Regions from separate parts of the Streptomyces sp. NPDC033270 genome, predicted to be linked through region 2. Evidence: riboswitches for the same ligand, from Rfam matches in the RefSeq annotation. Region 2 holds a riboswitch; each other region holds the start of a gene.
What was found. A riboswitch is a leader RNA that binds a small molecule or an ion and turns the genes downstream of it on or off. The one in region 2 is predicted to bind cobalamin.
Positions count from the first base shown of each region.

Region 1: another riboswitch for cobalamin. It lies ahead of nicT (Nickel transporter NicT); the one in region 2 lies ahead of ACZ5XZ_RS34155 (cobalamin biosynthesis protein).
Region 3: another riboswitch for cobalamin. It lies ahead of metE (5-methyltetrahydropteroyltriglutamate--homocysteine S-methyltransferase); the one in region 2 lies ahead of ACZ5XZ_RS34155 (cobalamin biosynthesis protein).
Region 4: another riboswitch for cobalamin. It lies ahead of ACZ5XZ_RS37140 (prenyltransferase/squalene oxidase repeat-containing protein); the one in region 2 lies ahead of ACZ5XZ_RS34155 (cobalamin biosynthesis protein).

Region 1 covers NZ_JBVIRA010000041.1:23,777-31,543, reverse strand. The annotation lists gene ACZ5XZ_RS36490 (TetR/AcrR family transcriptional regulator) at 1-84, opposite strand, end outside; gene ACZ5XZ_RS36485 (cupin domain-containing protein) at 178-636, shown strand; gene ACZ5XZ_RS36480 (nucleoside/nucleotide kinase family protein) at 721-1,377, shown strand; gene ACZ5XZ_RS36475 (hypothetical protein) at 1,331-1,753, opposite strand; gene ACZ5XZ_RS36470 (MarR family winged helix-turn-helix transcriptional regulator) at 1,847-2,464, shown strand; gene ACZ5XZ_RS36465 (alpha/beta fold hydrolase) at 2,538-3,386, shown strand; cobalamin riboswitch at 3,514-3,729, shown strand; gene nicT (Nickel transporter NicT) at 3,761-4,912, shown strand; gene ACZ5XZ_RS36455 (VOC family protein) at 4,942-5,442, opposite strand; tRNA gene ACZ5XZ_RS36450 (tRNA-Ser) at 5,662-5,730, opposite strand; gene ACZ5XZ_RS36445 (tautomerase family protein) at 5,807-6,142, opposite strand; tRNA gene ACZ5XZ_RS36440 (tRNA-Val) at 6,340-6,411, opposite strand; gene ACZ5XZ_RS36435 (hypothetical protein) at 6,553-7,767, shown strand, end outside.
Region 2 covers NZ_JBVIRA010000033.1:65,226-72,992, forward strand. The annotation lists gene ACZ5XZ_RS34140 (extracellular solute-binding protein) at 1-203, opposite strand, end outside; gene ACZ5XZ_RS34145 (caspase family protein) at 200-2,851, opposite strand; gene ACZ5XZ_RS34150 (hypothetical protein) at 2,857-3,294, opposite strand; cobalamin riboswitch at 3,499-3,647, shown strand; gene ACZ5XZ_RS34155 (cobalamin biosynthesis protein) at 3,768-4,754, shown strand; gene ACZ5XZ_RS34160 (cobyric acid synthase) at 4,751-6,346, shown strand; gene ACZ5XZ_RS34165 (putative cobaltochelatase) at 6,396-7,767, shown strand, end outside.
Region 3 covers NZ_JBVIRA010000001.1:480,881-488,647, reverse strand. The annotation lists gene aceA (isocitrate lyase) at 1-835, shown strand, start outside; gene aceB (malate synthase A) at 953-2,551, shown strand; gene ACZ5XZ_RS02235 (3-hydroxybutyryl-CoA dehydrogenase) at 2,548-3,417, shown strand; cobalamin riboswitch at 3,609-3,830, shown strand; gene metE (5-methyltetrahydropteroyltriglutamate--homocysteine S-methyltransferase) at 3,996-6,314, shown strand; gene ACZ5XZ_RS02225 (hypothetical protein) at 6,478-7,722, shown strand; gene ACZ5XZ_RS02220 (LPXTG cell wall anchor domain-containing protein) at 7,740-7,767, opposite strand, start outside.
Region 4 covers NZ_JBVIRA010000044.1:11,648-19,414, forward strand. The annotation lists gene ACZ5XZ_RS37130 (energy-coupling factor transporter transmembrane component T) at 1-416, opposite strand, end outside; gene ACZ5XZ_RS37135 (SCO2322 family protein) at 413-1,120, opposite strand; gene ACZ5XZ_RS37140 (prenyltransferase/squalene oxidase repeat-containing protein) at 1,147-2,463, opposite strand; cobalamin riboswitch at 2,632-2,773, opposite strand; gene ACZ5XZ_RS37145 (MBL fold metallo-hydrolase) at 2,888-3,931, opposite strand; gene ACZ5XZ_RS37150 (aldehyde dehydrogenase) at 4,262-5,749, shown strand; gene ACZ5XZ_RS37155 (ferredoxin) at 5,749-5,982, shown strand; gene ACZ5XZ_RS37160 (TetR family transcriptional regulator) at 6,019-6,651, opposite strand; gene ACZ5XZ_RS37165 (glycosyltransferase family 4 protein) at 6,891-7,767, shown strand, end outside.

The DNA.
Region 1 (7,767 bases), on a different contig from region 2:
GGCGTCCAGCACACGGGTGCGGTTGCGCTCGGCGTCGGCGCGCGGCCTGCGCTGCGGGGTGGGAGAGGTCGAAGAGGCTGCCACATCGCCGATGCTACTGCTACGCTCCTCAAACGGAATCGGATTCCGATTCCACTTTCCGCTTGCTCACCGACCAGGAGAGGACCGGCGATCACCATGCCCAAGGAGCGATTCTTCGTCCTGCAGCCCGGCGAACGACGCCCGGGCCGCGTGCCCCTGCCGCCCGGATTCGGCGTCAAGGCCCGTACGCGCGACACCGAGGGCCGGCTCGCCATCCTGGAGAACCAGCTCGACGTCGACATTCCGCCACATGTCCACCACCACGCCGACGAGTTCGTCTACGTCCTCGAAGGCGAGATGGAGGTCGACTTCGACGGCGCCACCCACCGCCTGACCGCGGGCATGTGTGCCCTGCTCCCCCACGGCGTCCCGCACGCCATGCGCAACTCCTCCCAGCCACCCGCCCGCTGCCTGCAGATCTCGTCGCCGGGCGGCTGGGAGGAGTTCGTGGAGGACATGTTCGAGGCCGGGCCGGTCGTCATGAAGGGCGGCCACCCCGATCTCGACCGCCTCAACGCGATCGGCGCGAATTACGGCATGGAGTACTACGACTGAGACGCACAGGCCACGGCCGAGACGTCGAGGGAGCCGGGCCGATCCACCGCCGACCGGCCGCCGCTCAGGCACGATGGACCCATCATGGATCCCCGGCACCTTCTCTCCCGCGCCCGCCGGCTCGCCGGCTCCGCAACCCCCGCACGACGCCGACTGCTCGGCATCACCGGCCCACCGGGCGCCGGCAAGTCCACCCTCGCCGCCCACCTGGTGGCGGAGCTGGCCGGGCAGGCGGCGCTCGTCCCGATGGACGGCTTCCATCTCGCCGAGGCTGAGCTGCGCCGCCTCGGCCGCACGGACCGCAAGGGCGCGCCCGACACCTTCGATCCCGCCGGGTACGAGGCGCTGCTGGCGCGCCTGCGCACGCCGGAGCCGGAGGCCACCGTCTACGCCCCGGCCTTCGACCGCCGCATCGAGGAGCCGGTCGCCGGCAGCATCGCCGTCGCACCACACATCCCGCTCGTGGTCACTGAGGGCAATTACCTCCTTCTCGACTCCGCGCCCTGGCGACGGGTCCGCGCGCTGCTCGACGAGGTCTGGTACGTGGAGCTGGACAACCCGGAGCGGATCCGGCGGCTGATCGACCGCCATGAGCGCTTCGGGCGCCCACGCGCCGACGCCGAACGGTTCGTGCACACCTCGGACGAGACCAACGCCCGCATCGTGGCGGCGACTCGCGACCGCGCCGACCTCGTCATCTCCTTCGCCCCCGAAGTCGCCCCGCCCCCGTCGGGCGACTGACCCCCTGCCGCCGCCCGCCGGCCAGCAGACCGACCACCGACAGCCCGCCCCACCCCACGGACACCGCGGCCGCCTTCACCCTCCGGTCCCGGCCCGGCAGCGTCGCACCGACCAGGACGGCGTCCCCGAGATCCGCCGCGATCCTTATGTACGCGGCGGTGCGCAGCGCCGGACCCTCGGGCGCCAGCGCGAGTGCGAGCCCGCTCGCCACCTCCCGCCAGGCCAGCGGGCGCAACGAGATCCGGGTGGCCCGCCCGACCCTTCCCTCATCGTCGACCAGCCCCGAAGGCCGCGCCAGCAGATCGGGCACCGCCGTCACCGCCACCCCGTACACCACCGTAGCCACCCCGACCGCACGCAACAGACCGACCTTCATCCGCCCTCCTCTCCCTCATCAGCTCTTCCACCATCAACTCCTTTCCGCATCAAGCCCCTTCCCAAACGACATCACCGATGTCATCATGACATCATGAGTGTCAATGAGGGGGATGTCGCAGAGCATGACACCGGCGGTAATGGCGCCGGAGCGCACAGCTCCACCACGCGCGACGCCGAGACGGAGGGCACCGACGGGTCCACTCCCGCCGAGGATCTGCTGTACGGCGTCATCAGACGCCTATGGCCACTGCACCGGACGGTCGTCCGCGCGGTGGAGCGCGAGCTGACCGGCACGGGCATGACCGCCGGTGAACACGCACTGCTGGACGCCCTGCACAGCGAAGGCCCCAGGACCGTGCCGCAGTTGGCCCGTTCGATGGGGCTCGACAGACAGCCGGTGCAGCGCTGGGTGAACCACGCCGCGGAGCTGGGCCTGGTCGTGACGGCACCCAACCCCGCGCATCGCCGCTCCTCCCTGATCGAGCTCACCACCGAGGGCGCGGCGGCGATACGCGGGATCCAGGAGTTCGAGGCGACGGAGCTGCGGCAGCGACTGGCCGACCTGACCGCCGAGGACGTCCGCACGACCCTGCACGTACTCGACCGCCTCGGCGAGGAATTCCGGCACCTGGCGAACGGCTCACACATTCCACCGGATAAAACTGACAGCAGCGACAGTAACGACAAGATCGACACAACCACCACCTAGCCAACCTCGCCAGCCCATCCACCCCAATCCACACCCACTCCACGCATCCCACGCACAAAGGACGGTCCGGAGCATGACCCGAGCAATCACCGACTGGTCCGAGGTCGACAACGGCCTCGTGCCGGTCGACGACGGCGAGCTGTTCTATGAGACGGCCGGCTCGGGCCCCGCGGTGGTACTGCTGCACGGCGGCATGCTCGACCAGCACATGTGGGACGAACAGTTCACCTGGCTGGTGAACTCCGGTCTCCGCGCGATCCGCTACGACTTCCGCGGCCACGGCCTGTCCTCCACGGTGGAAGGGGACTACGCCAACCACGACGACCTGTGCACCCTCCTGGACGCGCTCGACGCCCCCAGCGCCGTCCTCGTCGGCCTCTCACACGGTTCGCGGGTCGCCCTCGACACCGCGATAGCCCACCCGGATCGGGTGACGGCCCTCGCGCTCGCCTCCCCCGGCATCAGCGGCCGCCCCTTCACCGACCCCTTCGTCCTGGAGCACATCAAGGAGCAGGTCGCGGCCATCGGCGCACCGGACGGCGCGGATCGCTATGTCGAGCACTTCCTGCGGATGTGGGTGGACGGTCCGCATCGCGAACCATCCGCCGTGCACCCGGGGTTCCGTGAGCGGATGCGCGCCTCGGCCGCGGCCAATGTGGAGGTGCATGCCGATGGGCTGGGCGCCGGGATGCCCCTCGAAGTCGGGGCTGCGGACCGTCTGGGCGAGATCCGGGTGCCGACTGTCGTGTTCGACGGCGACCTCGACAGTACGGACATCTCCGCCAACGCCCACGCCATAACGCTGGCCGTCCCCGGCGCCCGAAGAGTCCGAATACCGGGCGCTGCCCATATGGTCAATCTGGAGAACACCGGGCTCTTCGACCGCGAACTGCACGCCTTCCTCTCGTCCTTGGACTACTGACCCGGCGCCTCTGACCCACCGGCCCCGCCGGAGCCTCGGCGCTCCCGGTGACCACCGGCCGTGAGTCCACTGCCACTGGCCCGCACCTCCACCCGTCCTCCTCGGCAGTTCCCGCCCTCCTCGGCAGATAGAGTGATCGAGCCGTGGTGTTCGGGAAGACCGGTGCCGGACCTTGTGGTCCCAGGCCGGAGCGGCCCTCGCCACTGTGATCGGGGAGTTTCCAGTCCTTTCCGTATGCGCACGGCGCGCGTACGGCGCCACTGACCGCAGCCCGCGGCCGGGAAGGCGGGGACGGACGCGTGCACCCGTAAGCCAGGAGACCGGCCACGGCATCTCACGAACTGATCCACGAGGTGCTGGAGCGTGACCGCCGGATGGCCCTGTCCACCGATACCCCGAACACCCCTGCCCCCGCCGCGTTCCGCTGGCGCCGGCAGGACACCCTCCGTACCGCGGGCCTGATGGCCGTCATAGCCGGCCTGCACGTCGTCGCCTTCGGCGTGCTCTTCCTGCTCGTCGTCCCGCACCACTACTCCGTGGGCAGCCAGGTCTTCGGCGCCGGACTCGGCATCACCGCATACACCCTCGGCATGCGGCACGCCTTCGATGCCGACCACATCGCCGCGATCGACAACACCACCCGCAAGTTGATGGCCGACGGCAAGCGGCCGGTCTCGGTGGGCTTCTGGTTCGCGCTCGGCCACTCCAGCGTGGTGGTCGCGATGGCCGCCCTCGTGGCGGGCGGCGCCCAGCTCGCCGGCACCCTGCTCAACGACGAATCCCGTACCCACCAGATCCTCGGCACCATCGGCACCACGGTCTCGGGGACGTTCCTCTACCTCATCGCCGCCCTCAACCTCATCGCGCTGGCCGGGATCTGGCGGGTCTTCCGCGGTATGCGCGACGGCCGGTACGACGAGGCCGAGCTGGAGCAGCGCCTCGATTCGCGCGGATTCATGAACCGCTTCCTGGGACGCTTCACCCGCTCGATCTCCCGCCCCGGCCAGATGTTCCCGCTCGGCTTCCTCTTCGGACTCGGCTTCGACACCGCGACCGAGGTGACCTTGATGGTGATGGCGGGCAGCGGCGCCGCGGCCGGCCTGCCGTGGTACGCGATCCTGTGCCTGCCGCTGCTGTTCGCCGCCGGGATGAGCCTGTTCGACACCCTCGACGGCACGTTCATGAACTTCGCCTACCAGTGGGCGTTCTCCAACCCGGTGCGCAAGGTCTACTACAACCTCACCATCACCGGACTGTCGATCGCCGTGGCCTTCTTCATCGGCACGATCGAGCTGGTGACCGTGCTGCACGACAAACTCGCCCTCGACGACCCGCTGACCGGCTGGATCTCGACCCTCGACCTCGACAATGTCGGCTTCATCATCGTCGGCCTGTTCGTCGTGGTGTGGGCCGCGGCGCTGGCGTACTGGCGACTGAGCGGCGTGGAGAAGCGCTGGGCACAGCGCGCGGAGGCGACAGACCGGGCGAAGGCGGCAGAGCAGGCGGCAGCGGTAGCGGACTCCTGAGGCACGGCGCGCGCGGGCCGCGCCTCACCTCACGTGGCCGAGCCGGCCGCGGCGCCCGTCACCAGATCCGGCCCCCAGCGCCTCAGCGCCACCGCCAGATCCAGCGGCCGCAGCCGGTCCGCCTCCTCCGGCCCCGGCCAGTCCTCCCGCGGAACCCGCCACATCACCTCGAACTCGTTGCCGTCCGGGTCCTTGGCGTACAGGGACTTGGAGACGAGGTGGTCGGTGGCGCCGACCAGCGCGCCGCGCTCGCCGAGCCGCGCCTCGGCCGCGGCGAGTTCGCCGAGCGTGCCGACCTCCCAGGCCAGGTGGTACAGCCCGACGCGCCCGGCCTCCGGCCCCGGCGCGCCCGCCCCTACCGCGAACAGCCCCAGGTCATGATCGTTCAGCGAGCCGGGCGCGCTGAGGAAGGCCGCGCGCCCCGGTATCTCCACATCCACGGTGAGCCCCAGCGCCTCACCGTAAAAAGCAACAGCCCGCGCCACATCCCGGACGTACAACACCGCGTGATTGAGCCGTCGTACGGCCATGAACCCGCTCTCCGATCTCCCACCACGACACCGCGTGGACCATTTACTTGAAACTTCAAACTACGTGGGACGATACACGCCCCACACCCCACAAACAACAGCCCCCATTAGCCCGCGGAGCACCCTCACCCTCACCCCCGCCACCCCACCGCCCCCGGGCACGAAAACGGCCCCCGACTCAAACAAGTCGGAGGCCACTGACCTCACGGTCCACCACTGTGGGCACAACAGGATTCGAACCTGCGACATCTACTTGGCAGGAAAGGCTGGGCCGCCAACCCGATGCCCTCGGGGCAGGCCTCCAGGCCGCGGATGTACTGCTGCCCGGCGACCGACAGGAGCCCGAAGGGCCCTACCGGCTGGGCTAGCCGGCCCTCTTGGCCCGAACGTCCTCGGCTGTCAGGGCCTTACCACCGACGGCCCATTCGCCGCTGAGTGTCTCGGTGACCACCACATGCGTCACCGGTCGCAGTGCCTCACCTTCGATGGCGATCAACGCCTCGGAGACATCTTCGACCATCTTCTGCTTCTCTTCGGGGGTGAAAACTCCGGCGATCACCTTGATGTCGATGAATGGCATCGGATGCCTCCCACAGATGGTGAGATCGAGCCGCCATGCCGCTTTGGGCACCAGGGCCGAATGCGGTGTGGGCTTCGCGCCCTCTTCGGGGAGAAGGACGCCGGCGAGCCGCGCCGACATGCTGCTACCAGTGTCGCAGACCCCTGGAGCCCAAGGTCGGTGCACCTGTTTCCCTACCGGGGGAGCTGACGTCCGTGGCCGACGCCATGACGCTGAGGGAACTGGGCGAGCCGCGCACCCACGGCAACAAACGATCAAGGCCCAGGAATCCGAGTGCATATCGGACGGCCTGGGCCTTCGTCGTTTTGCGCGGTGAGTGGGCACAGACGGATTTGAACCGCCGACATCTGCTTTGTAAGAGCAGCGCTCTACCGCTGAGCTATGCGCCCTGGTCGAGCCGACAGACTACCTTGCCTTCGGGGCTGAACTGCAAACCAGTGCGCGAAGTGCGAACTTACCGGCCGGTGTGTTCGTTTCCGGTGAGTGGGAGAATGGCATCCGTCCTGGGGCGAACCGATCGGGAGAGGGAAGTGACGGCGACACACACGCAGCCGCATGAGCAGCGAGAACGCCGTCGCGCGCGTGGAGGCCCGGTCCGGGATGCGGTGACGCTCGCGTTGCTGCCGTTGCCGTTGTTGATCGCGTTGGCCCCGATGGCGTTCGCCGGTGGGGGGACTCGTCGCTGGTTCGGGCGCGGGGAGAGCCAGCGGGCCGATGCGCAGGCCGCGAAGGACGCCGCGGCGGCGGCGTTCTACGAGTTGGACACCGCACACCGGGATCTGCGGATCTCCATAGAGACGATCACCGCGGTGGACAGTTCCCCTCAGGCGCAGCGGGCCGCGGCGGACTACGAGGGCTTCGGGCGGCGGATCGACGAGGTGAGTCACGGCTACATCACCGCGGTCGACTCCCATGATCTCGACCGTGACGATCTGGACGGCGCCGCGGTGGCACGGGCGCGGGCCGATCTGACGCGGGCCAAGGAGGAGCTGGACCGGGTCAAGGGCGACCTCGACCGGTTCGCGCAGGGGTTGGGGCCGCTGCTGCAGTCCGCCGAGACGCAGCTCGCGCAGCTCGCCCCGGCGGTGGAGCGGGCGCGGCAGGCGCTGCTGGCGGCGAGCAACGCCCTGGACGCGGTCCGGGCCCAGGGCATGCGGGCGGACGATCTCGCGGCCCGGCTGGCGGCGCTCGGGCCGGAGCTGACCAAGCTCAATCAGGGCGCCGGGCAGCACGGCGTACAGGAGACCATCCGGCGCGCCGACGACGTGCTCCGCAAGTCCGAGGGCATACGGGCCGAGGCCGAGCGGTTGCCGGCGAAGGCCGCCGAGATCGACAAGCGGCTGGTGTCGCTGCGGACCCGGGCGCAGGCGATCACGACGCGCGCCGGGAAGGTCGATCCGGTCCTCAGCGAGCTGCGGCGGCGCTACAGCGCGGCATGCTGGCAGGACCTGCAGCACGTACCGGAGCAGGCGGCGCAGTCCGTGGAGCAGGCCGAGGTCAAGCTGCGGGAGGCGCAGCAGGCGCGGGACGAGCAGCGCTGGGCGGATGCCACGAGCCGGCTGGCGACCGTTCGGGCGCTGCTGGACTCCACCGACGACGCGGTGTCTGCGGCCGGTGACCGGCTGCAACGGCTCGATGCGGTGTCGTTCGACCGGCAGAAGGAGGTCGAACGGACCCGCTTCGCCCTCCGGGACGCGCAGCGGCTGGCGATGGCCGGACGCAGCACCCCCGACCCGCGGCATGCC
Region 2 (7,767 bases):
ATCCGCACCGAGCGGCCGGTGCGCCGCTCGAAGGCCTCGATGAGGTCCTGGCGGACGCCCGTACTGCTGAGGTCGCTGCCGGTGGCGAAGACGATCGGCCCCTTCTCGGGGCCGGGCTGCGGGCCCGACGTGCAGCCGCCGACCGCCGCCGTCAGGGTCAGGCACAGCAGGGCGGCGGGCAGCGCGGCGCGCGGCGTCCTCACCGGCCCTCCCTGCCCGCGGTACCGATGGAGGCAACCAGTCCGGCCAGCAGATCGGGGGCCTGCGGGCCGCCGGGCACGCACTGTCCCTTCGAGGCGCCGGCCAGCCCCTGGAGGACGAAGGTGTCGCAGCCGGACCGGCCCATCACCAGCGTCAGAACCGGCACCCCGGGCTTCTGCTTCAGCAGCGCGGTCAGGGTGCGCTCCACGCCCGCCGCGCGCCCGGGCCCGCCGTCGTCCTCGTCCAGGATCAGCACGATGGCCTGATGGCCGACGGCCGACCTCTTCATCTCCCGTACGGCGACGGTCAGCGCCTCCGCCATCGCGGCGCCGTGGTCGACCAGCGCGTCCGCTCCCCCCTTCGCGATCCGGTCCAGTGCGGCCTTGCCGGGCACCGGATCGGCGGTGCCGAGCGGGACGGCCCGGCGCACCGCCGCCGGATCACCCGGATGCGCGCGGTCCGGGAAGGTCCACAGGCCGTAGGTGTGGCGGTCGCCGACCATCTCCAGGACCCGGCCCGCGGCGCCGAGGGCGACGGGGAGCTTGCCGCCGTCGGCCATCGAGGTGGAGGCGTCCATCAGGATCAGCAGCCGGCTGGACTTTTGTGCCCGGTCGTAGCCGTCCAGCACCCGGGCGACCTGGTCGGCGCCGGCGGTGAAGGGGACGACGGGGGCGCCGAGGTCGGTGTTGGCGCGGCTGCTGCGCAGCGGGGAGTCGGCGGCGGGCGCGGGCACCGTGCCGTGCTTGCCGGGCACCGCGCGGTAGCCGTGCTCGGTGAGGACGCGCTGTCCGCCGTCCGGGGCGCGCAGCCAGTCGGCGAAGCGGTCGGCCGCGGCCTGTCGGGGGGCGGCGTCCCCGGCGCCGTGCCAGTCGACCCGGATCAGCGGGTGGTCCAGGGCCGGGACGTTCTTGGGGTAGTAGGCGGCGTAGCGGTCGCCGGGGGGCGGCGCGGAGCCCAGGGCGGGGCAACTGCCGATGGCGTGGCCGAGGTTGAAGTCGGCGAGGGACTTCTCGGAGACCAGCGGCGCCGCGCGGGCGCCGCGGACGGTTCCGGGGGTGCCCCCGGCGGCGCCGGGGCGCAGCGAGCACAGCAGCTCGGTGCTGCCGGCGTACTGGCTGCCCGGGGCGGAGAGCCGCTGCTCGGCGCTCTCGGCGAGGGCGGGGTCGGGGGCGCCGGACGAGTCGATGTGCGAGCCGTCGTTGGCGAGGTAGAGGCCGATGGTGTGCAGCAGTCCGGTGCCGGAGAGCACCGGGCTCGGGCGCAGCAGCCGCAGGTCGCGGTGTGCGCTGTCGGTGCCGGTGAGCAGTTCCTGCCAGGAGGCGCCGACGGGTTCGACGTCGGTGAGCCGTTCGGTGGCCGGGATGCCGACGACCAGCGGGCTGTAGGCGACCGGGCCGGTGTTGTGCAGGGTCGCGGGGGATCCGGTGGACGGCATACCGCGACGGGCCTCCTCGTAGTCGGCGGTGGATTCGGGGACCCACAGGTCGGGTTGGGGCCCGGGCCGGTGGAGCGGGTCGGTGCCCTTGGCGTCCTGGAGATCCTTGCCGGTGCCCTGGGCCTGGCCCTGCCAGCGGTCGGCGGCGGCGAAGCCCTGGTCGACCTGGTCCTTGGCAGCGGAGTAGACGGTGATCTGGGCCCGCCGGCAGCCCGCGGGCAGATCGTCCTCGCCGTGCAGCGGGCGGGTGTTGCGCTCGGACATCTCGTAGCCGAAGGCGGCCTGGCGCAGGGTGGGTTCGGCCTCCGGGGCGGTGAGCAGCCGCAGTTCGAGGGCGGGCGGGCAGTCCGGCGGCGGGCGCAGCGCGTGCAGGGTGATCAGCGTGGCGGCGGTGAGCGCGAGGACGGTGCCGAGCGCGAGCAGGAGCCGCAGCCGGCGCCGGAGGTGCTGGTTGAACCAGCGGCGTAAGCGGACCCGCGGCGGCGTCGGCAGCCGGACCTCGGGGGTGGCGAAGGACAGGACGACGTCGTCGAGGGTGTTCTGCTTCGCGGAGCGCGGCTCCCAGACGTCGCCCATCGGGGTCCGCTCGTCGGCGAGCCGGATGCGCAGCTCCCGTACGAGGTCCTCGAAGGCGACGAAGCGCCGGCCGGGGATGCCGTGTTCGAGGACCTCCACCATGGCGCGGGTGAAGAGGCTGCCGCCGGCCGGTTCGTCGCCGCTGAAGATCCGGCGGTTGGGCTGGGCGGCCATCAGCAGCGACATGGGCTTGCGCAGGGAGTGGAAGGCCCCGTCGGCGTTGCCGGCGTAGCAGCACTCCAGGACGATCACGATGCGCTCGGCCCGTGCGTGGTCGAGGCAGGAGAGCACCGTGTCCTGCCAGGAGACGGTGGTGTGGCTCTGCCGGGGCACCGAGGCGCCGACCATCAGCTGCAGATCGCCGCCGTCGCTGCGGACCCGGCCGTGGCCGGAGAAGTGCACCAGCAGCAGACCGCGCGCCTCGTCGGCGGCGGTCTTGAGTGCCTGCCCCAGCTCCCAGGGCTCCGTGGGGCGGCAGACCGTGACCTCGTCGGCGGTGAACAGGTCGGTGGCGGTCAGTGCCCGCCGCAGCTCGGGGGCGTTGTCCTCCACCGCCGGCAGGCGGGGCAGCGTGGTGTAGTCGTGGACACAGACCAGCAGCGCCCGGTTGATCTTTCCCCGCGCGTCGTATTCGGACATCCGGGTCAGCCCTCGCCGGTGCCGCCCCCGCGCGTCGGTCCGCCCGGATCGGGGCGTTCGGTGTCGCCGACCGCCTGCAGCTCACCGCCCGTGCCGGCGTCGACGGCGGGCGCCTCGCCCTCGGCCCGCTCCTCCTTGCGGCGCCGCAGCCACTCCCGCAGGGCGATGCCCAGCCCCTTGGTGACCTCGGCGGCGACCGCGCCGACGATCACCAGGATCAGGTCGTCCACTCCCACGGCCATGTCGCCCGGTCCGGCCGAGTCGGCACCGCCGGTGTCGGCCGCTTCGTGGGCGGGGCGCGGCCGCTGCTCCCAGGCGTGTTCCCGGCGGCTCAGCCAGGGTTCGCGCTCCAGCCACACCTGGAGGTCGTCGATGTCCTGCTGCGGATTGTTCGTCCCCGTGATCCTGATGCGGATCTCGTGATGACCGGCGTTCTCCGGCATCCCCCAGCCCCCTTCCGGCGGCCCCTTCGCCACCGTGCAACTGATAGTGACGTGGGATCAGGGGCACAGGCAACCGTCTGTGACGCGGCCGCCACCCTGTGGCGTGTGCCACAGCGCCTGCCACGGGGCAGCGTCGCAGGTCAAGGACGAGTTGACGGGCCTTCGCAGGGCGTGGTGGACTGCCGGAGCCAATCGGCGACAGATGAGGAAGTCCGGTGAGAATCCGGCGCGGTCCCGCCACTGTCACCGGGGAGCGTTCCTCCATCGAAGGCCACGGTCCGCCTCGCGTACGCCTGACGGCGTACCAGGACTGGAAGGCCGGGGGCCACGCCGATCCGGGAGCCAGGAGACTCTTGTCGCCGTCACGTCGAGCCAGGGCGCGGACCCTGAGTGAGGACATACCGCCATGCCCGGCCGCCCTTCGAGAGCACCACTGCACGCCCCCGCAGGGCCCCTCCCGGCGGCCTGACCCGATGCGCGGCGAACACGCGGGATACGCGTGCGGCGCGGCCCTGGGCTTTCTCGCCGACCTGATCGCGGCGGATCCACGGCGCGGCCATCCGGTGGCCGCGTTCGGCCGGGCCGCGGGCGCAGTGGAGCGCCGACTGTGGCGTGACCACCGCGGGTACGGCGCGGCACATGCCGTGCTGTGCGCGGGCGGTGCGGCCGCCGGGGCCGCCCTGTTGCAGCGCGCCGCGGGGCGCTCCCGCGGCGCCCGGGTCGTGTTGACCGCGGCGACGGTCTGGGCGGTGCTGGGCGGCACCTCGCTGGGCCGGGAGGCACGGGCCGTCGGCGGGGCGCTCACGGCGGGCGACCTGGACGTGGCGCGGGAGCGGCTGCCGCATCTGTGCGGGCGTGATCCGCAGGCGCTGGACGGGCCGCAGCTGGCCCGTGCGGTGGTGGAGTCGGTCGCCGAGAACACCTCGGACGCGGTGGTGGGTGCCCTGGTGTGGGGCGCGCTCGGCGGGGTGCCCGGCCTGGTGGCGTTCCGGGCGGTGAACACGCTGGACGCGATGGTGGGTCACAAGTCGCCGCGCTACCGCCGCTTCGGCTGGGCCTCGGCCCGGCTCGACGACCTCGCCGGCTGGCCCGGCTCCCGGCTGACCGCCGCCCTGGCCGTGCTCGCCGGCCCCGACCGGCGTGGCGCGCTGCGGGCCTGGCGGGCGGACGGCGGGGCGCACCCGAGTCCCAACGCGGGCCCGGTGGAGGCGTCGTTCGCGGGTGCGCTGGGCGTACGGCTGGGCGGCACGCTGGCGTACGCCGGGCGGGTCGAGCACCGCCCGGTGCTCAACGGCGGGGCGAGGCCGGTCGCGGCCGGCGACATCGAGCGGGCGGTACGGCTGTCGCGGAAGGTGAGCGCGCTGGCGCTGGCGACGACGGTGGCGGGGCGGCTGGTGGCGGGCGCGGTGCGGCACAGAAGCGCGGCGGCGCGCCGCGGGAGCGGGAGGAAGAGCCGGTGAACGGGCGGAGCAAGGCGTCCGGCGGGACCGTCGGCGGGGGCCTGTTGGTGGCCGGTACGACGTCGGACGCCGGCAAGAGCGTGGTCACGGCGGGGATCTGCCGCTGGCTGGTGCGGCAGGGCGTGCGGGTGGCGCCCTTCAAGGCGCAGAACATGTCGCTGAACTCGTTCGTCACGCGCGAGGGCGCGGAGATCGGCCGGGCCCAGGCGATGCAGGCCGCCGCGGCGCGGGTGGAGCCGACCGCGCTGATGAACCCCGTGCTGCTCAAGCCGGGCGGCGACCGCAGCAGCCAGGTGGTGCTGCTGGGCAAGCCGGTCGGTGAGCTCAGTGCCCGTGGGTATTTCGGGGGGTCGTCCCCCGGGGGAACGCCGTATGCGGGCCGGCGGGAGCAGTTGCTCGGCACGGTGACCGACTGCCTGGCCGAGCTGCGGCGTACCCATGACGCGGTGATCTGCGAGGGCGCCGGCAGCCCCGCCGAGATCAACCTGCGGCGCACCGACATCGTCAACATGGGCATCGCCCGGGCCGCCCGGATACCGGTCGTCGTGGTCGGCGACATCGACCGCGGCGGGGTGTTCGCGTCCTTCTTCGGCACCGTCGCGCTGCTGTCGAAGGAGGACCAGGCGCTGGTCGCGGGGTACCTCGTCAACAAGTTCCGGGGCGATGTGACGCTGCTGGAGCCCGGCCTGGAGATGATGCGGCGGCTGAGCGGGCGGCCGACGCTGGGCGTGCTGCCGTTCGCGCACGGGCTGGGCATCGACGAGGAGGACGGCCTGCGGGTCTCGCTGCGCGGCGCGGTGCGCGAGAGCGTGGTGGCGCCGCCGCACGGCGCCGATGTGCTGCGGGTCGCGGTCGCCGCCGTACCGCTGATGTCGAACTTCACGGACGTGGACGCGCTGGCCGCCGAACCCGGCGTGGTGGTGCGGTTCGTGGACCGGGTCGAGGAGCTGGCCGACGCGGACCTGGTGGTGCTGCCGGGGACCCGGGGCACCGTCCGGGCGCTTGCGTGGCTGCGCGAGCGCGGCCTGGCGGACGCGATCGCCCGGCGGGCCGCCGAGGGCCGCCCGGTGCTGGGCGTCTGCGGCGGCTTCCAGATGCTGGGCGAGCGCATCGAGGACGAGGTCGAGTCGAAGGCGGGCACGGTCGAGGGGCTGGGGCTGCTGCCCGTACGGGTGCGGTTCGCGGCGGAGAAGACCCTCGCGCGGCCGGTCGGGCAGGCGCTGGGCGAGCCGGTGGAGGGGTACGAGATCCACCACGGCGTCGCCGAAGTGACCGGCGGCGACGAGGCGTTCTTCTCCGATGACCAAGGGCGCGGCCTGGACGGCTGCCGGGTCGGCTCCGTGTGGGGCACGCACTGGCACGGCTCGCTGGAGAGCGACGGCTTCCGCCGGGCGTTCCTGCGGCGGGTGGCGGCCGACGCGGGGCGGGCCTTCGTCCCGGCCCCCGACACGAGCTTCGCCGCGCTGCGCGAGGAGCAGCTGGACCGGCTGGGCGATCTGATCGAGGAGCACGCGGACACGGACGCGCTGTGGCGGCTGATCGAGCAAGGGGTGCCGGAGGGGCTGCCGTTCGTGCCTCCGGGGGCGCCGTGAGGGGTACGCATGGGACGGATCGGGCCGGCGACGTGGAGGATGACAAGGCATGACAACGGTGCACAACACGACCCCGCAGTACCCCTTCACCGCGGTCGTCGGGATGGACGATCTGCGGCTGGCGCTGCTGCTGAACGCGGTGAGCCCCGCGGTCGGCGGGGTGCTGGTGCGCGGCGAGAAGGGCACCGCCAAGTCCACCGCGGTCCGCGCGCTGTCGGCCCTGATGCCGGCGGTCGACGTGGTCGGCGGCTGCCGCTTCGCCTGCGCGCCGGCCGCCCCCGACCCCGGCTGCCCTGACGGGCCGCACGAGCCGGGCGCCGTCGAGCAGCGCCCGACGCGCATGGTCGAGCTGCCCGTCGGCGCCTCAGAGGACCGGCTGGTCGGCGCGCTGGACATCGAGCGGGCCCTGTCGGAGGGCGTGAAGGCCTTCGAGCCGGGACTGCTGGCGGACGCGCACCGCGGCATCCTGTACGTCGACGAGGTCAACCTCCTCCACGACCACCTGGTGGACCTGCTGCTGGACGCCGCCGCCATGGGCGCCTCCTACGTCGAGCGCGAGGGCGTCTCCGTACGGCACGCGGCCCGCTTCCTGCTCGTGGGCACCATGAACCCCGAAGAGGGTGAGCTGCGGCCGCAGTTGCTGGACCGGTTCGGGCTCACGGTCGAGGTCGCGGCCTCGCGCGAGCCGGAGCAGCGGGTGGAGGTGGTCCGCCGGCGGCTGGCCTATGACGCCGATCCGGCCGGCTTCGCGGCGCGCTGGGCGGCCGAGGAGGACGGGCTGCGCGGGCGCATCAGCGCCGCCCGGGAGCTGCTGCCGAGCGTGGTGCTGGGGGACGCGGCGCTCCGCCAGATCGCGGCGACCTGTGCCGCCTTCGAGGTGGACGGGATGCGCGCGGACATCGTGATGGCGCGCACCGCCACGGCGCTGGCCGCCTGGGCGGGGCGCACGGACGTCCGGGAGGAGGACGTCCGGCAGGCGGCGCTGCTGGCGCTGCCGCACCGTCGGCGCCGCAATCCGTTCGACGCCCCCGGCCTGGACGAGGACAAGCTCGACCGGACGCTGGAGGAGTTCGGCGGGGCGGACGAGGGCGCGGACGGCGAGGACGATCCGGAGCCGGACGGTCCGGACGGCGGCCCCGACGGGGGCGGTCCGGGCGGTGCGCCGCCGCCGCAGGAGGGCGGGCCGCAGGAGTCGCCGCAGCAGCCGGAAGCCGAACTGCCGCACCAGCAGGAGCGCCAGGCCCCGCAGGCCCCCGAGTCCCCCCAGGCGCCCGAGACGTCCGAGCCCGAGCCCCGGCCGCAGGCGGGCGCGGCCGGTGAGAAGCCGGCCGTCGGGGCCGCCGAGCCGTTCCGGACGCGCCGGCTGGACGTACCGGGCCTGGGCGAGGGCGCCGACGGCCGCCGCTCCCGTGCCCGTACCG
Region 3 (7,767 bases), on a different contig from region 2:
CGCCGACGCGGAGGCCGGATTCGGCGGCCCGCTCAACGCCTTCGAGCTGACCAAGGCGATGATCGCGGCCGGTGCGGCCGGCATCCACTACGAGGACCAGCTCGCCTCCGAGAAGAAGTGCGGCCACCTCGGCGGGAAGGTGCTGGTGCCGACCTCTCAGCACATCCGGACCCTCAACGCGGCCCGGCTCGCGGCCGACATCGCCGACGTGCCGACCCTCGTCGTCGCCCGCACGGACGCCCTGGCGGCCAATCTGCTGACCAGCGACGTCGACGAGCGCGACGCGGAGTTCGTCACCGGCGAGCGCACGGCGGAGGGCTTCTACCGGGTCCGCAACGGCATGGCGCCGGTCATCGCCCGTGGCCTGGCCTACGCCCCGTACGCCGACCTCATCTGGGTCGAGACCGGCACTCCGGACCTGGCGCAGGCCCGCGAGTTCGCCGAGGCGATCCACGCCGAGCACCCGGACCAGATGCTGGCCTACAACTGCTCGCCGTCGTTCAACTGGAAGGCCGCTCTCGACGACGACCAGATCGCCAAGTTCCAGCGGGAGCTGGGCGCGATGGGCTACCGCTTCCAGTTCATCACCCTGGCCGGCTTCCACTCCCTCAACCACGGCATGTTCGACCTGGCGCGCGGCTACGCCGAGCACGGCATGACCGCGTACGTCGATCTGCAGGAGCGGGAGTTCGCCGCGCAGGCGCACGGCTTCACGGCGGTCAAGCATCAGCGCGAGGTCGGCACCGGCTACTTCGACCTGGTCTCCACCGCCGTCAACCCCGCCTCGTCCACCACGGCTCTGAGCGGCTCCACGGAGGAGGAGCAGTTCCACTAGGACACCGCCTCGGGCCGCCCCGTCCGGGGTGGCCGTCCGGTCCGTCCCCGGCCGAGCGGGGGTCGTACGACCGTCCCCGTCCGACCCCCGCTCCGCTCCCTCCCGCAGGAGAACCCGATGACCACCAGCGCCCTCACCCACCGCGTCCGCGTCCTCGCCGGCCCGGGCGACCGTCACGACGAGATCCTCACCCCCGCCGCCCTGGACTTCCTCGGGCACCTGGCCACCGCCTTCGGCGAGCGCCGGCAGGACCTGCTGAAGGAGCGCCGTCGCCAGGCCCTGCGCCTGGCCGGCGGTTCCCCGCTCGACTTCCCGCTGGTCACCTCCGCCGTGCGCGCCGACCCGTCGTGGCGGGTCGCCGCGCCGGCTCCGGGCCTGACCGACCGCCGCGTCGAGATCACCGGCCCGCCGGACCGGCGCATGACGGTCAACGCGCTCCACTCCGGCGCCCGGGTGTGGATGGCCGACTTCGAGGACGCCACCGCCCCCACCTGGGACAACGTCATCGGCGGCCAGTTGAACCTGCTCGACGCCATCGAGCGGCGCATCGACTTCACCAGTGCCGACGGCAAGGAGTACCGGCTCGCCGACCGCGACCGGCTCGCCACCATCGTCGTCCGGCCGCGCGGCTGGCATCTCGACGAGGGGCACCTGGAGTTCGCCGGCGGACCGGTGCCCGCCGCGCTCGTCGACTTCGGCCTGTACTTCTTCCACTGCGCGCAGCGCCAGATCGACGCCGGCCGCGGCCCGTACTTCTACCTGCCGAAGCTGGAGAACCGCTACGAGGCCCGGCTGTGGAACGACGTGTTCGTCCTCGCCCAGGAGCTGCTCGGCATCCCCCGCGGCACGATCCGCGCCACCGTGCTCATCGAGACGATCACCGCCGCCTTCGAGATGGAGGAGATCCTCCACGAGCTGCGCGAGCACAGCTCCGGCCTCAACGCCGGCCGCTGGGACTACCTGTTCAGCCTGATCAAGACCTTGGGGCACCGTACCGGCTTCCTGCTGCCGGACCGGGCGAAGGTGACCATGACCGCCCCCTTCCTGCGGGCGTACACCGAACTGCTGGTGCGCACCTGCCACAAGCGAGGCGCCCCTGCGATCGGCGGCATGGCGGCGCAGGTGCCGAGCAGGGACCCGGCAGCCAACGAGGCGGCGCTGGCCAAGGTCCGGCTGGACAAGGAGCGCGAGGCCGAGGCCGGCTTCGACGGCTCCTGGGTGGCCCACCCCGGCCTCGTCCCCCTGTGCCGCGAGGTGTTCGACGGCGTTCTCGGCGACCGGCCGCACCAGATCGACCGTACCCGCGACGACGTGGCGGTGAGCGCCGCGGACCTGCTCTCGGTGCGCCGGATCAGCGGTCCGCCCACGGCGGAGGGGGTACGTGCCAACGTCGCCGTCGCCCTGCGCTACTTCGCCGCCTGGCTGCGCGGCCAGGGGGCGGTCGCCCTGTACGGCCTGATGGAGGACGCCGCCACCGCCGAGATCGCCCGCGTGCAGATCTGGCAGTGGCTGCGCCACCGGGTCGTCGACCGCGAGACGGTCCTGCGGCTGCTCGACGAGGAGCTCGCCGCGCTCGGCGCCGAGTACCCGTGGGCGGCCCTCGACGCGGTGCGGGACCTGTTCGAACGCAACGCGCTGGCCCGGGAGTTGCCGAGCTTCTTCACCCCGGACGCCTACTCCCGCCACCTCGTGCGGAACGCGGAGAGCCGGTCATGAGCGCGGGCATCCAGCGCGTCGGGGTGGTCGGCGGCGGCCAGATGGGCGCGGGCATCGCCGAGGTGTGTGCGCGGGCCGGTCTCGACACCGTGGTCTGTGAGGCCGACGCCACGGCCGCCCGCGCCGCGCGGGAGCGGGTGGCCGCCTCGCTGGACCGCGCCGTCCAGCGGGGGAAGCTGGAGCCGGCCGCGGCCCGGCAGGCCCTCGCCCGCCTGCTCTTCACCGGCAGCCTGGCGGACCTGGCCGACCGTCAGCTGGTCATCGAGGCCGTGGTCGAGAACGCCGACGCCAAGACGGAGGTGTTCGCCGCCCTCGACAAGATCGTCGAGGATCCCGGGGCGGTGCTGGCGACCAACACCTCCTCCCTCCCCGTCATGCGCCTGGGCATGGCGACCGGCCGCGCCGACCGGGTCGTGGGACTGCACTTCTTCAACCCCGTTCCGGTGCTGCCGCTGGTGGAGATCGTGACCTCCCTGCACACGGCCCCGGAAACGGTCACCCTCGTGGCGGACTTCGCCACCGGTGTCCTGGGCAAGACGGTCGTCCGCTCCCAGGACCGGGCCGGCTTCGTCGTCAACGCGCTGCTCGTCCCCTATCTGCTCGCGGCGATCCGCATGGCGGAGTCGGGCTTCGCCACCGCAGCGGACATCGACACCGGCATGGAGCTGGGCTGTGCCCACCCCATGGGGCCGCTCAGACTCGCGGACCTGATCGGGCTGGACACCGTCGCCTCGATCGCCGAGTCGCTCTACGACGAGTTCAAGGAACCCCTCTACGCCCCTCCCCCGCTGCTCCAGCGGATGGTCGAGGCGGGGCTGCTGGGCCGCAAGACCGGCCGGGGGTTCCACCAGTACGACCAGAACTGAGGGGTCTGGTCCGGCCGGGCTGAGGGGCCCGGACGCGCCGCCGGTGAGGGATCCGGCGGCTGCTCACAAGAGGGCGGGAAACGCATGTGCGGCGTTTCCCGCCCTCGTTGCGCTTCACACCTGTCGACCGCGTGTCTCACCTCACCTTCCGAATGAGGGACCTGGACGTCCCGCGTCACCGGACGGCCCTTAGGCTGACCAGTGCAGCTGGTTCGCCCCGTCCGCCAGGCGGGATGCGTCGCAAGAGGGAACCCGGTGGGAATCCGGGACTGCCCCGCAGCGGTGAGCGGGAACGACCGCCGTCATACGCACTGGGTCCGACGAGAGGGCCTGGGAAGCGACGGCCATTAGGTGTCCTCCCCCGTGAGGACGTGCCCGCGAGTCCGAAGACCTGCCATCTGCCCGGGTGCGAACGACTCGCATCCGGATATCCCGGTGACCTCGAGGGCGGGTCGGCGTACCTACCAGGCGGATGACCGCGCCATGTCGCGCGAGGTCGTCCCGCACGGTTCGCCACCCCTTCGCGCCTTCGTCCCGTCGCCGGGATCTCAGGGATTCGTCTCGCGAAGGAGATCTCCGTGAACACCAAGTCCGCAGCCGCGGCAGCACACGCCACCGTGTACGGCTATCCGCGCCAGGGCCCGGACCGGGAACTGAAGAAGTCGATCGAGGGCTACTGGAAGGGCCGCGTCACCGCCGACGCCCTCCGCGCCACCGCCGCCGAACTGCGCCGCACCACCTGGCAGCAGCTGGCCGGGGCCGGCCTCGACGAGGTCCCGACCGGCGACTTCTCGTACTACGACCACGTCCTGGACACCACCGTCATGGTCGGCGCGATCCCCGACCGCCACCGGGCCGCCGTCGCGGCCGATCCACTCGACGGCTACTTCGCGATGGCGCGTGGCACGCAGGATGTCGCGCCACTGGAGATGACCAAGTGGTTCGACACCAACTACCACTATCTGGTGCCCGAGTTGGGCCCTGACACGACGTTCACCGCCGACTCCGGCAAGCAGGTGGCCGAGCTGACGGAGGCCCTGGCACTGGGTCTGACGGCCCGGCCGGTCCTGGTCGGTCCCGTCACCTATCTGCTGCTGGCCAAGCCCGCGCCCGGCGTGGCCGCCGGCTTCGACCCGCTGACCCTCCTGGACCGCCTGCTGCCCGTGTACGCCGAGGTCCTCGCCGACCTGCGCGCCGCCGGCGCCCAGTGGGTGCAGCTGGACGAGCCCGCCCTCGTCCAGGACCGCACACCGGCCGAGCTCAACACCGCCGCCCGCGCCTACCGCGAACTCGGCGCCCTCACCGACCGCCCCCAGCTGCTCGTCGCCTCCTACTTCGACCGCCTGGGCGACGCCCTGCCCGTGCTGGCCAAGGCTCCGGTCGAGGGGCTCGCGCTGGACTTCACCGAGGCCGCCGCCGCCAACCTGGAGGCCCTCGCGGCCGTCGGCGGACTGCCGGGCAAGCGACTGGTCGCCGGCGTCGTCAACGGCCGCAACATCTGGGCCAACGACCTGGAGAAGTCCCTCGCCACGCTCGGCACCCTCCTCGGCCTGGCCGACCGGGTCGACGTGTCGGCCTCCTGCTCACTGCTGCACGTCCCCCTCGACACGGCGGCCGAGCGGGACATCGAACCGCAGGTCCTGCGCTGGCTCGCGTTCGCCCGGCAGAAGACGGCCGAGATCGTCACCCTCGCCAAGGGCCTGACCCGCGGCACCGGCGCCATCACCGCCCAACTGGCCGCGAACCGGGCCGCCCTGGCTTCCCGGGCCAACTCCCCCATCACCCACGACCCGGCCGTCCGCGCCCGCACCGGCGCGATCACCGGGAGCGACGCCCGCCGCTCGCAGCCCTACGCCGAACGGACCACGGCCCAACGCGCCCACCTCCGCCTGCCGCTGCTGCCGACCACGACCATCGGCTCCTTCCCGCAGACCGGCGAACTGCGCACCGCACGGGCCGACCTGCGCGCGGGCCGGATCGACCCGGCCGGGTACGAGGAGCGGATCAGGGCCGAGATCCAGGAGGTGCTCGCCTTCCAGGAGAAGGCCGGTCTGGACGTCCTCGTCCACGGTGAGGCCGAACGCAACGACATGGTCCAGTACTTCGCCGAGCAGCTCACCGGCTACCTCGCCACGCAGCACGGCTGGGTCCAGTCCTACGGCACCCGCTACGTCCGCCCGCCGATCCTGGCCGGCGACATCTCCCGCCCCGAGCCGATGACGGTGCGCTGGACGGCCTACGCGCAGTCCCTCACCGACCGCCCGGTCAAGGGCATGCTGACCGGCCCGGTCACCATGCTCGCCTGGTCCTTCGTCCGCGACGACCAGCCCCTGGGCGACACCGCCCGCCAGGTCGCCCTGGCCCTGCGCGACGAGGTGGGCGACCTGGAGGCGGCCGGCACGTCCGTCATCCAGGTGGACGAGCCGGCGCTGCGCGAGACCCTGCCGCTGCGCACCGCAGACCGCCCCGCCTATCTGGCCTGGGCCACGGAGGCGTTCCGGATCACCACCAGCGGCGTCCGCCCGGACACCCAGATCCACACCCACATGTGCTACGCCGAGTTCGGCGACATCGTCCAGGCCATCGACGACCTCGACGCCGACGTCATCAGCCTGGAGGCCGCCCGCTCCCACATGCAGGTCGCCCGCGAACTGGCCGCCCACGGCTATCCGCGCGAGGCCGGGCCCGGCGTGTACGACATCCACTCGCCGCGCGTGCCGAGTCCGCAGGAGGCGGCCGAACTGCTGCGCACCGGCCTGGAGGCCATCCCCGCCGAGCGGCTGTGGGTGAACCCCGACTGCGGTCTGAAGACCCGGGGCTGGGCCGAGACCCGGGCTTCCCTGGAGAACCTGGTGGCGGCGGCCCGCACCGTGCGCGGCGAGCTGCCCGCGTCCTGACCGGACGGCTCCCGAGGGGCCGGGGCCACGGGTGCCCCGGCCCCGACGCCGACGCCGAGGAGCAGTCCTCGGCCGAGTACGGGGAACTGCGATGCCCCGACGCCCGCAACCGATCGGGCGCCGATCCCCTCTTTCCTGGAAAGACCGTCAAGGGGGAAGCACCGTGGGTTGGTCACGTATCGCGATCGGCACCGCCGTCGCGGTGTGCGGCGGAATGGTGGTGTGCGCTGTCGGCGCGTCCGGCAGCGCAGCGGCCGACGACGGCAGTCGCGCCAGGAAGAAGACGCAGCTGCTGTTCCAGTCCCACGGCGAGCGGCCGGGTGAGCTCGTCGACCTCCAGGTGGTCGGCGTCGCCACGCGGCACGAGCAAGTCGTCGTGAAGTCCCCGGCCTTCACGCACACCGTCCGGCTCGCCTACCAACGGGACCGGATGGCGGAGCCCTCGTGGGGTCTCGGCTACCAGGCACGGGGCCAGATCGCGATGACGGCCAAGCGCGGCAGGTACCCGCTCACGGTCGAGATCGCCGGGCACGTCGTGAACCGGGGAAAGGTCCATGTGGTGGCTTCGCCACGGCCGTCGTTCGAGGTGAGTGGTTCCCTGCAGGGTGCGCGCCCCGGCGAGTCGGTGGGGCTGTTCTTCGACGACCTGTATCCGGGGAAGACCGGCAGCTCCTTCACGGTGCACTCGAAGGCGTTCAAGGGGCCGGTCCCGCTCCGGCACGACGACCACGGCGGGTACTGGAACAATCCCCGGATGTTCGAGGCGGTGCCGAGCGTGCTGCCGAACACCGCGGACGGCACGTACAAGGTGGTGCTGACCGGCCCGGACGGGCGGCGGATCGCCGAGCGCCGGCTCGCGGTGCGGGCCGCCCGGCCCGGCGACTCCGACTACAAGGGCAAGGTGCGCGGCCCGGAGTTCTTCGGGAAGCACGGCGACCCCGACGCATCCACCCGCGGCTTCCGCGTCAAGGCCGGCGGCCGGATGCATGTGTTGTGGCGGGACGCTTCGCCCGACGCCGGGGAGGAGAAGCGACTGACCGCGACCTCCCCGGCGTTCGAGGAGCCGGTGCGGCTGGAGCGGGACGACAGCAAGTCCGGCGACGGCGACGACCCGCGCTTCTACGGTCTGGCCAGGATCCGGTCCGGTCTGGACGGCGGCAGCTATCCCGTGACGGTCGTCAGCCACCACGGGCGGGTCAAACGTGCCAGCCGGATCGTCGTCACGGCGGTGCCGGGGCAGCACCGCGACAAGCCGGGGCACGACGGCAACACGCCGGGGCGACCACGCGATCGCGGGAGCTTCCCCACCGTGGCGGTCATCGGCGGCGCCGCCGCGGCGCTGGCGGTGGGCACCGGCGTTGTGCTGCTGGTCCGGGCCCGTCGGACCCGGACCGGCGATTCCCGCTGATCCCGCTTGGCGCCCGACTACGCGCCGGAACCGGCCTTGCGCCGA
Region 4 (7,767 bases), on a different contig from region 2:
TTGGCGGCGCCCACGCAGATGAGGAGGGTGGCCAGCTTCAGCCCGTCGTAGAGCGCGAAGACCATGCCCTCCGCCGTGACCCGGCCGCCGATCCGGACGCCCTTCGCCCAGTCGGGCAGGGGCACTTCGGGCAGCGTGACGAGGGTGTGCGTACCGGGGATGGGGGAGCCGAGGACGAAGGCGAAGGCCAGCCGAATGGCGATCACGACCAGGCCGAGCTTGACGAACGCGCCGTACGAGCGGGCCCAGGGCGCGTCCGTGCGCCGCGCCGCGACGACATATCCGGCCACGCCCACCAGCAGCCCCAGCACCAGCGGGTTGGTGGTGCGGGAGGCCGCGGTGGCCAGGCCGAGGGCCCACAGCCACCAGGCGCCGGCGTGCAGCGCGGTGGTACGGGTCGCCTGCGGGGCGCTCATCCGCGCCGACGGCGCGCCTGCCACACGGCCGCCGCACCCAGGACGACGACGGCCGCGACACCGCCGAGCAGTCCGGCGGACGGCCCGCCGTCACCGCCGGAGCCGGCCCCCTTCGACCCGTCCGTACCCTCCGCCCCGTCCGCACCCCGCCGGCCGGCGGACTGCTCCGCGTCGGCGGACTCCTTCGCCCCGCCCGACCCGCTCACCTGGTCGGCACACCCCGACTTCGGGTAGTCGGCGATGGCGCACAGCAGCGCATTGGGGTCGTAGCGCAGCGGCCGGGCGACCGCGGCCAGTGCCTCGCCCGCCGAGGCGTCCTCGGACACCTGGGCGCACTCCGTCCGGGCCTTCGGCGGCCGCTCGCCATCGGGAGCGTCCGCCGCGGTGCCGAAGTCGATGACGATGCCGATCCGCTTGCGGCCGTCCCTGGCGGGCGTATCGCGGCAGATCGCGTCGAAGTCGGCGGCCGCGCGCGGCTTGCCGGCCGCGGCGGAGTCGGCGCTGACGGTGAAGCGGAAGCCCTCGACCGCGCCATCGGCCGGGCGTACGGTCGCCGGCCCCTCGGTGGCGTAGGCCCAGGAGCCGCCGCTCCCGCCGTCCCAGAAGGACCAGTAGCGGTACTCCTGCGCGTGGGCCGGCCCGGCGGCCAGCCCGGTGACCGCGCCGGCCAGCAGCAGCACGCCGGCGATCCGGGTGCGCCGCATCGGCTGCAGCAGCTGCCTCGGCCGCATCAGAGCGCGTTCTTCTTCTTACGGCCGCTCAGCAGGAAGCCGATGCCGGCGCCGAAGGCGAGCGCGACCCCGACGACCCACCAGACGTTGACGCCGCCGTCGCCGTCCTTGTGGTCCTCCGTGCCCTCGGCCGCCGGCGAGGCGGTACCGGCCGGCTTGGGCCCGGTCGCGTTCAGCGCGGCCACCAGGTCGCTGCCCCCGAAGGAGCGCGGGTCGGCGCCGGTGGCGTGCGCGGCGAGCACCAACTGGGCGTAGGCGGCCGGACCGTTCTCCTTGGCCCAGCCCGCGGCGTTCTTCTCCAGCCACTTCAGCGGCTTCTGGGCGGCGGCCCCGTGCGACCCGGCCGCCAGCGCCACCACGGCATCCGCGGTGTTGCCGACATCGGGCTGCTCCTCCTGGCCCGGCATCGCGGAGAGCAGATGCTGTCCGTTCCGGTCGAGCTGGTCGACGAGGTAGGCGGCGCCGCCGTCCGCGGCCCGCGCCGCATCGGTGGACTTCTCCGGCTTGCCGTCCTTGCAGGTCAGAGGCTTGACGGGGCTGTCGGCGCCCCGCTTGGCCGGTGCGACGACGAAGCCCTTGCCCAGGGCGCCGGTCGCGGCGGCCGCGGTGGCGTCCGCGTTCGGCGCCGCACCCTTGAGCTGGAAGGTGAACGCGCCGTGCTCGCCCTCCTTCGCCGCACAGCCCAGCTGGAAGGTGAGCAGCGCCTCGTAGGGAGTCCTGCCGCCCTTCTTCGACGTGACCGCCTCCGGCTTCTCGCCGGCCGCCATGAGCGCGCCGATGACGACGGAGGTGGAGTTGGCGTCGCTGGCCGAGCCGGCCATCGAGCTCCAGCCGCCGTCGTCGTTCTGCACCGACTTCAGCCAGCGCACGGCCTTCTGCACGGTCTCGCCGTGCCCGCCGAGCGCGGCCAGCGCCTGCACCGCGGCGGCCGTCTGGTTGGTGTCCCGCATCGCCTTCGCGTCACAGGCCCGCTTCGGCTCGGCGCGGAAGGCGGTGAACGAGCCGTCGGCGCACTGCTGCCCGACCAGCCAGTCCACGGCCGACGCCGCGGGTCGTACGCCGACCGTGTCCTGCGCCAGCAGCGCCAGCGACTGCCGCCACACACCGTCGTACTGCGGGTCCTTGGTGCCGTACAGCCCGTCGGGCAGCTTCTTGGGCGACGTCGACGGGGCGGGGGCGGGCGCCGCGGACGCGGCGGGGGCGGTGGCCGTGCCCAGCACCGCCACGGCCGCCAGCGCCATGGCGGCGCGGCGCGCCAGGAAGGCGACGGGGTGCGTCGAAGGGGCCTGGGGAGCCATGGAAGCCATGGGGGCCATCGGGTCGGTGCCTCTCGGGTCGGGTCGCGGCGGTGGTACGCAGCCGCGCTCGGGCGACCGCCGGGCGCCGATCCTGCGATCGGGCGCGGTGGCACCGGGCTCAGCTCCGTATACCTCGACGGTGCCGCGCACCGGACCGTCCGCGCGGGCGGCGGTTCCGGTGGCGGGAGCCTTGGTCGTGCCCCAACGGGTGCTCCGGCTCGTACGGCCGGGAGCGCCGCGCACCGCGCGGGTCGACGGCCGTCCTCACGGTTGCGGGTCAGCGCCGGATTTCCACCGGCTTCCCCCGATCGGGTACGGATGAAGTTGTCCCGCACACCTTAACCGGCGCCCGGACGGGGCCCGCCCGCACGTACGAGCCGGGGACGGCCGAAGGCGGCGAGGTTCGTCACACCTTCCCTAGGCGTCACACCTCCCCTGTGCGTCACACCGCCCGGTACGTCGCCGGATCGGAGCCCGGTACCCGCTCCACGTCCCCCTGCTTCACCAGGCGGCGCAGATGTGCCTCGGCCTCCGAGACGGCGATGTTCCGGGAGCCGTAGGGGATCTGTTCCCAGGGACGGTTCCACTCCATGGCCACGGCGAGCTGCCAGGGGGTGAGGGGTTCGCGGAGCAGTGCTCTCAGGCCGGTGAGCCGCTCTTGATGGTGGGCGATGAGCTCGCGTACGCGCCCCTCGGCGTCGGTGAAGGCGTGCTGATGGGCGGGCAGCACCTCGGCGGGGGCGAGCCGGCCGACGCGTTCGAGGGAGGCGAGGTAGTCGCCCAGGGGGTCGGTGACCGTGCTGTCGTCCGGGTCCCCGTACAGGCCGATGTGCGGGGTGATGCCCGGGAGGAGGTGGTCGCCGGAGAAGAGCCGGCCGAAGCCGCGAGCCCGCTCGCCCGGATGCTCCTCCTCCAGGTGCAGACACACATGCCCCGGCGTGTGCCCCGGCGTCCAGATGGCCCGCACCCGGCGTCCCGGCAGGTCGAGCAGCTCGCCGGGCTCGATCCCACGGTCCGGCAGGGCCGCCTGTCGGCCGGGCAGTCTCCGGCCGCGCCCGTTGCCGCGCGCCTCCCGCAGCGGTGCCAGATGGTCGTCCGGCGCGCCCGCGCCCGCGAGCTTGGCGATCAGGTAGTCGAGCCACTCGCCCGGCTCGGCCTCGCGGGTCCGGCGGACCACGGCGGTGTCCGCGGCGTGCATCGCGATCCAGGCGCCGGACGCCTGCCGCACCTTGGCGGAGAGGCCGTGGTGGTCGGGGTGGTGGTGGGTGATCAGGACGCCGTGGAGATCGGTGAGGGCGAAGCCGCAGGCGGCGACGCCCGCGACGAGGGCGTCCCAGGAGTCCGGGTCGTCCCAGCCGGTGTCGATGAGCACCGGTCCGCGGTCGGTCTCCAGGAGGTGGACGAGGGTGTGGCCGAGCGGGTTGTCCGGGATGGGGACGGCGATGCTCCACACCCCGCCTCGGTGGTCGATCACCTGCGTGGTCATCCCGGTCCCCTCTCGGTGTGGCATACACCCCGTCACCCCGCACCTGCCCTCTCACTATAACTAGAACTGGTTTCAGAGCGGCCGGAAGTCGCCTCCGACGAACGGCGGTTGGGACGGTGGTGGGGATGGCAGTGGGGATTCGGTCGACGGCGTGGACTCCTCCAACTAGAACTGGTATCAGTTTCTGACATGGTGAACCGAGCGGTCCCGAGGCGATCGACTGACACGGCGTCATAAGCCGGCGCGGTAAGGCAGCACATGCCCCTCACACGGTCCGCGTAGGTGCGCACCCACATCGGACAGGCGGCCAACCCGCAGGAGGCGGCAGCGATGAGCGACCTCGTCGAGCACGGAAAGCTCTATATAGGCGGACAGCTGGTCGATCCGGCCGGCCGGGACACGATCGAGGTCGTCTCACCGCACACCGAACAGGTCATCGGCCGCGTCCCGCACGCCTCGCGGGCCGATGTCGACCGTGCGGTGGCCGCGGCCCGCGCGTCCTTCGAGTCCGGGGTGTGGGCGAACGCCCCGCTGGCGGACCGGATCGCGGTGGTGACCCGTATCAAGGACGCCTTCGCCGCGCGCAGCGAGGAGATCGCCAGGGTCATCAGCTCCGAGAACGGCACCCCGTTCACCTCCGGCGTCATGGTGCAGTCGCTGGCCTCGGTGCTGGCCTGGGACTCGGCGCTCACGGTGGCCCGCAGCTTCGGGGGCGACGAGGGGCAACCCGCGGACGGCGGCGCTCCGTTCGAGGAGCGGCGGGCCGGGGTGCTCGGGCCGATCCTGGTACGACGGGAGCCGGTCGGGGTGGTCGCGGCCGTGGTGCCGTGGAACGTGCCGCAGTTCACCGCCGCGGCCAAGCTCGCCCCTGCCCTGCTGGCCGGCTGCTCGGCCGTGCTGAAGGTGTCACCGGAGACCCCGCTGGACGCGTACCTCCTCGCCGAGATCGCGTCCGAGGCCGGGCTGCCGGAGGGCGTGCTGTCGATCCTGCCGGCGGACCGCGAGGTGAGCGAGTACCTGGTCGGGCACCCGGGAGTGGACAAGGTGTCGTTCACCGGATCGGTCGCGGCGGGCCGGCGGGTCATGGAGGTCGCGGCCCGCAACCTCAGCCGCGTCACACTGGAGCTGGGCGGCAAGTCCGCCGCGGTGATCCTGCCGGACGCGGATCTGGACGCGGCGGTTGCCGGCATCGTGCCGTTCGCCTGGATGATCAACGGCCAGGCCTGTGTGGCCCAGACGCGGATCCTCGCACCGCGCAGCCACTACGACGAGATCGCCGAGCGGTTCACCGCGGCCGCCTCCGCGCTCACCGTCGGCGACCCGCTCGATCCGGCCACGGAGGTGGGCCCGCTGGTCGCCCGCCGTCAGCAGCAGCGCTCGCTGGACTACATCGCGCTCGGCCAGCAGGAAGGCGCCAAGGTCCTGACCGGCGGCGGCCGGCCGAAGGGGCAGGACACGGGCTGGTACGTCGAGCCGACGCTCTTCGGCGAGGTCGCCAACTCGATGCGGATCGCCCGCGAGGAGATCTTCGGCCCGGTCATCTGCCTGCTGCCGTACGACGACGAGGCGGCGGCGGTGCGGATCGCCAACGACTCCGACTACGGGCTGTCCGGCTCGGTGTGGACCTCCGACGTCGACCACGGCATCGACATCGCACGGCAGGTGCGCACCGGTACGTACTCGGTGAACACCTTCAGCATCGACATGCTCGGCCCGTTCGGCGGCTACAAGAACTCCGGTATCGGGCGGGAGTTCGGCCCCGAGGGCTTCGGCGAGTACCTGGAGCACAAGATGATCCACCTGCCGGCGGGTGCCTGATGGCGGACCGCTGGCAGGTGGAGGTGGACCGGAGTGTCTGCATCGGGTCGGGGATGTGCGTCGGCGCGGCACCGGACGGCTTCCGGTTGGACACGGCCCGCCAGTCGCACCCCGTGGCGCCGGAGGCGGACGCCACCGAGAGCGTTCTGGCGGCGGCCGAGGGGTGCCCCGTGGAGGCGATCATCATCACCGTCGCCGGTAGCGGCGAGGCGGTCTTCCCGCCGGAGGAGTGAGCGGGGCGGAACGGGGGGCGTCCGGCACGACGCCCCCTACCGGGCACCTTCCGGTGCCGTCAGGTCGATCAGGCGGCACACCGTCTCGATGTCTATCTTCACCTGGGCGATCGAGGCCCGGCCCGACAGCCAGGTGATCAGTGCCGAGTGCCAGGTGTGCTCGATGACCCGTACCGCGGAGAGCTGTTCCGGGGTGGGCGCGACGTCCAGCCCCATGGCGTCCAGGATGATCGCCGTCGTCAGTCGCGAGACGGTGTCCACCTCCGGGCTCACCGACCGGTCGGCGAAGGTCAGCGCGCGCACCATCGCATCCGCGAGGTGCGGTTCGCGCTGCAGTGCGCGGAACGCCCGCATCAGGGTCTGGGCGACCCGTGCGCCCGGATCCTGTTCCGACGGCGGACGCTTGCGCAGCGTCTCGTGCATGTGCTGGAGCTGGTCCTGCATGGTGGCGACCAGCAGATGCACCTTGGAGGGGAAGTAGCGGTAGAGGGTGCCGAGCGCGACGCCCGAGGACTCGGCGACCTCGCGCATCTGCACGGCGTCGAAGCCGCCACGGGACGCCAGCTTGGCGCTGGTGTGCAGGATGCGGCGGCGCCGGGCCTCCTGACGCTCGGTCAGGGGAGGACTCGCGGGAAGCGCCGGTTTGGCCGCCTTGGATTCCGTAGTCATATTTCCCATTCCATGGCATTCCGTCCGCGATGCGGTGAGTGCCGGTGGTTCGATCGGCACAGCATGGCAGGGGGGCGGGTGGTGGCGCGAATCACCTGGTGCGGCTCTTTTCGCATCGGTCCTGGCCGGTAGATTCGAAGCTCGGTGAACTGATCAGTAGCCCGTCAGTTCTGTAACTTGTTCTAGATTACCGCCAGCGGTTACGCTCCGGCGAAAGTCCAGTGAGAAGGGGGCCGAGCGTGACCGCAGAGGCCGTCCAGGCAGCCGCGCCTCGCCCCGCAGAGGCCCCCTCGGCCTCCGCCCCGACGAACGGCGAGCGCCCGGTGCGCACCGAGGCCCCCCGCCCCAGTGACCACGGGCGCCCGGAGCGCACCGAGGCCCCCCACTCCGGCGACCACGGGCGCCCCCTGCGCATCGCGATGCTCACGTACAAGGGGAACCCGTTCTGCGGCGGACAGGGCGTCTATGTACGCCACCTCTCGCGCGAGCTGGCCCGCCTCGGCCACACCGTCGAGGTGATCGGCGCCCAGCCCTACCCCGTCCTCGACGAGGGCGTGGTGCTGACCGAGCTGCCGAGCCTGGACCTCTACCGCCAGCCGGACCCGTTTCGCACGCCGGGACGCGGCGAGTACCGCGACTGGGTCGACGCCCTTGAGGTGGGCACGATGTGGACCGGCGGCTTCCCCGAGCCGCTCACCTTCTCGCTGCGCGCCCGGCGCCATCTCGCCGCCCGCCGCGGCCAGTTCGACGTCGTCCACGACAACCAGACCCTCGGCTACGGTCTGCTCGGCGGCACCGGTGCGCTCGGCGCCCCGCTGGTCACCACCATCCACCACCCCATCACCGTCGACCGCCGGCTCGACCTCGAGGCCGCCGACGGCTGGAAGCGCCGCGCCTCGGTCCGCCGCTGGTACGGCTTCACCCGGATGCAGAAGCGCGTCGCCCGGCGGCTGCCGTCCGTGCTGACCGTCTCCGGCTCCTCCCGCCAGGAGATCGTCGACGACCTCGGGGTGAACCCCGGCCGCATCCACGTCGTCCACATCGGTGCCGACACCGACCTGTTCTCGCCGGATGCCGCCGTCCCGGAGGTGCCGGGCCGGATCGTCACCACCTCCA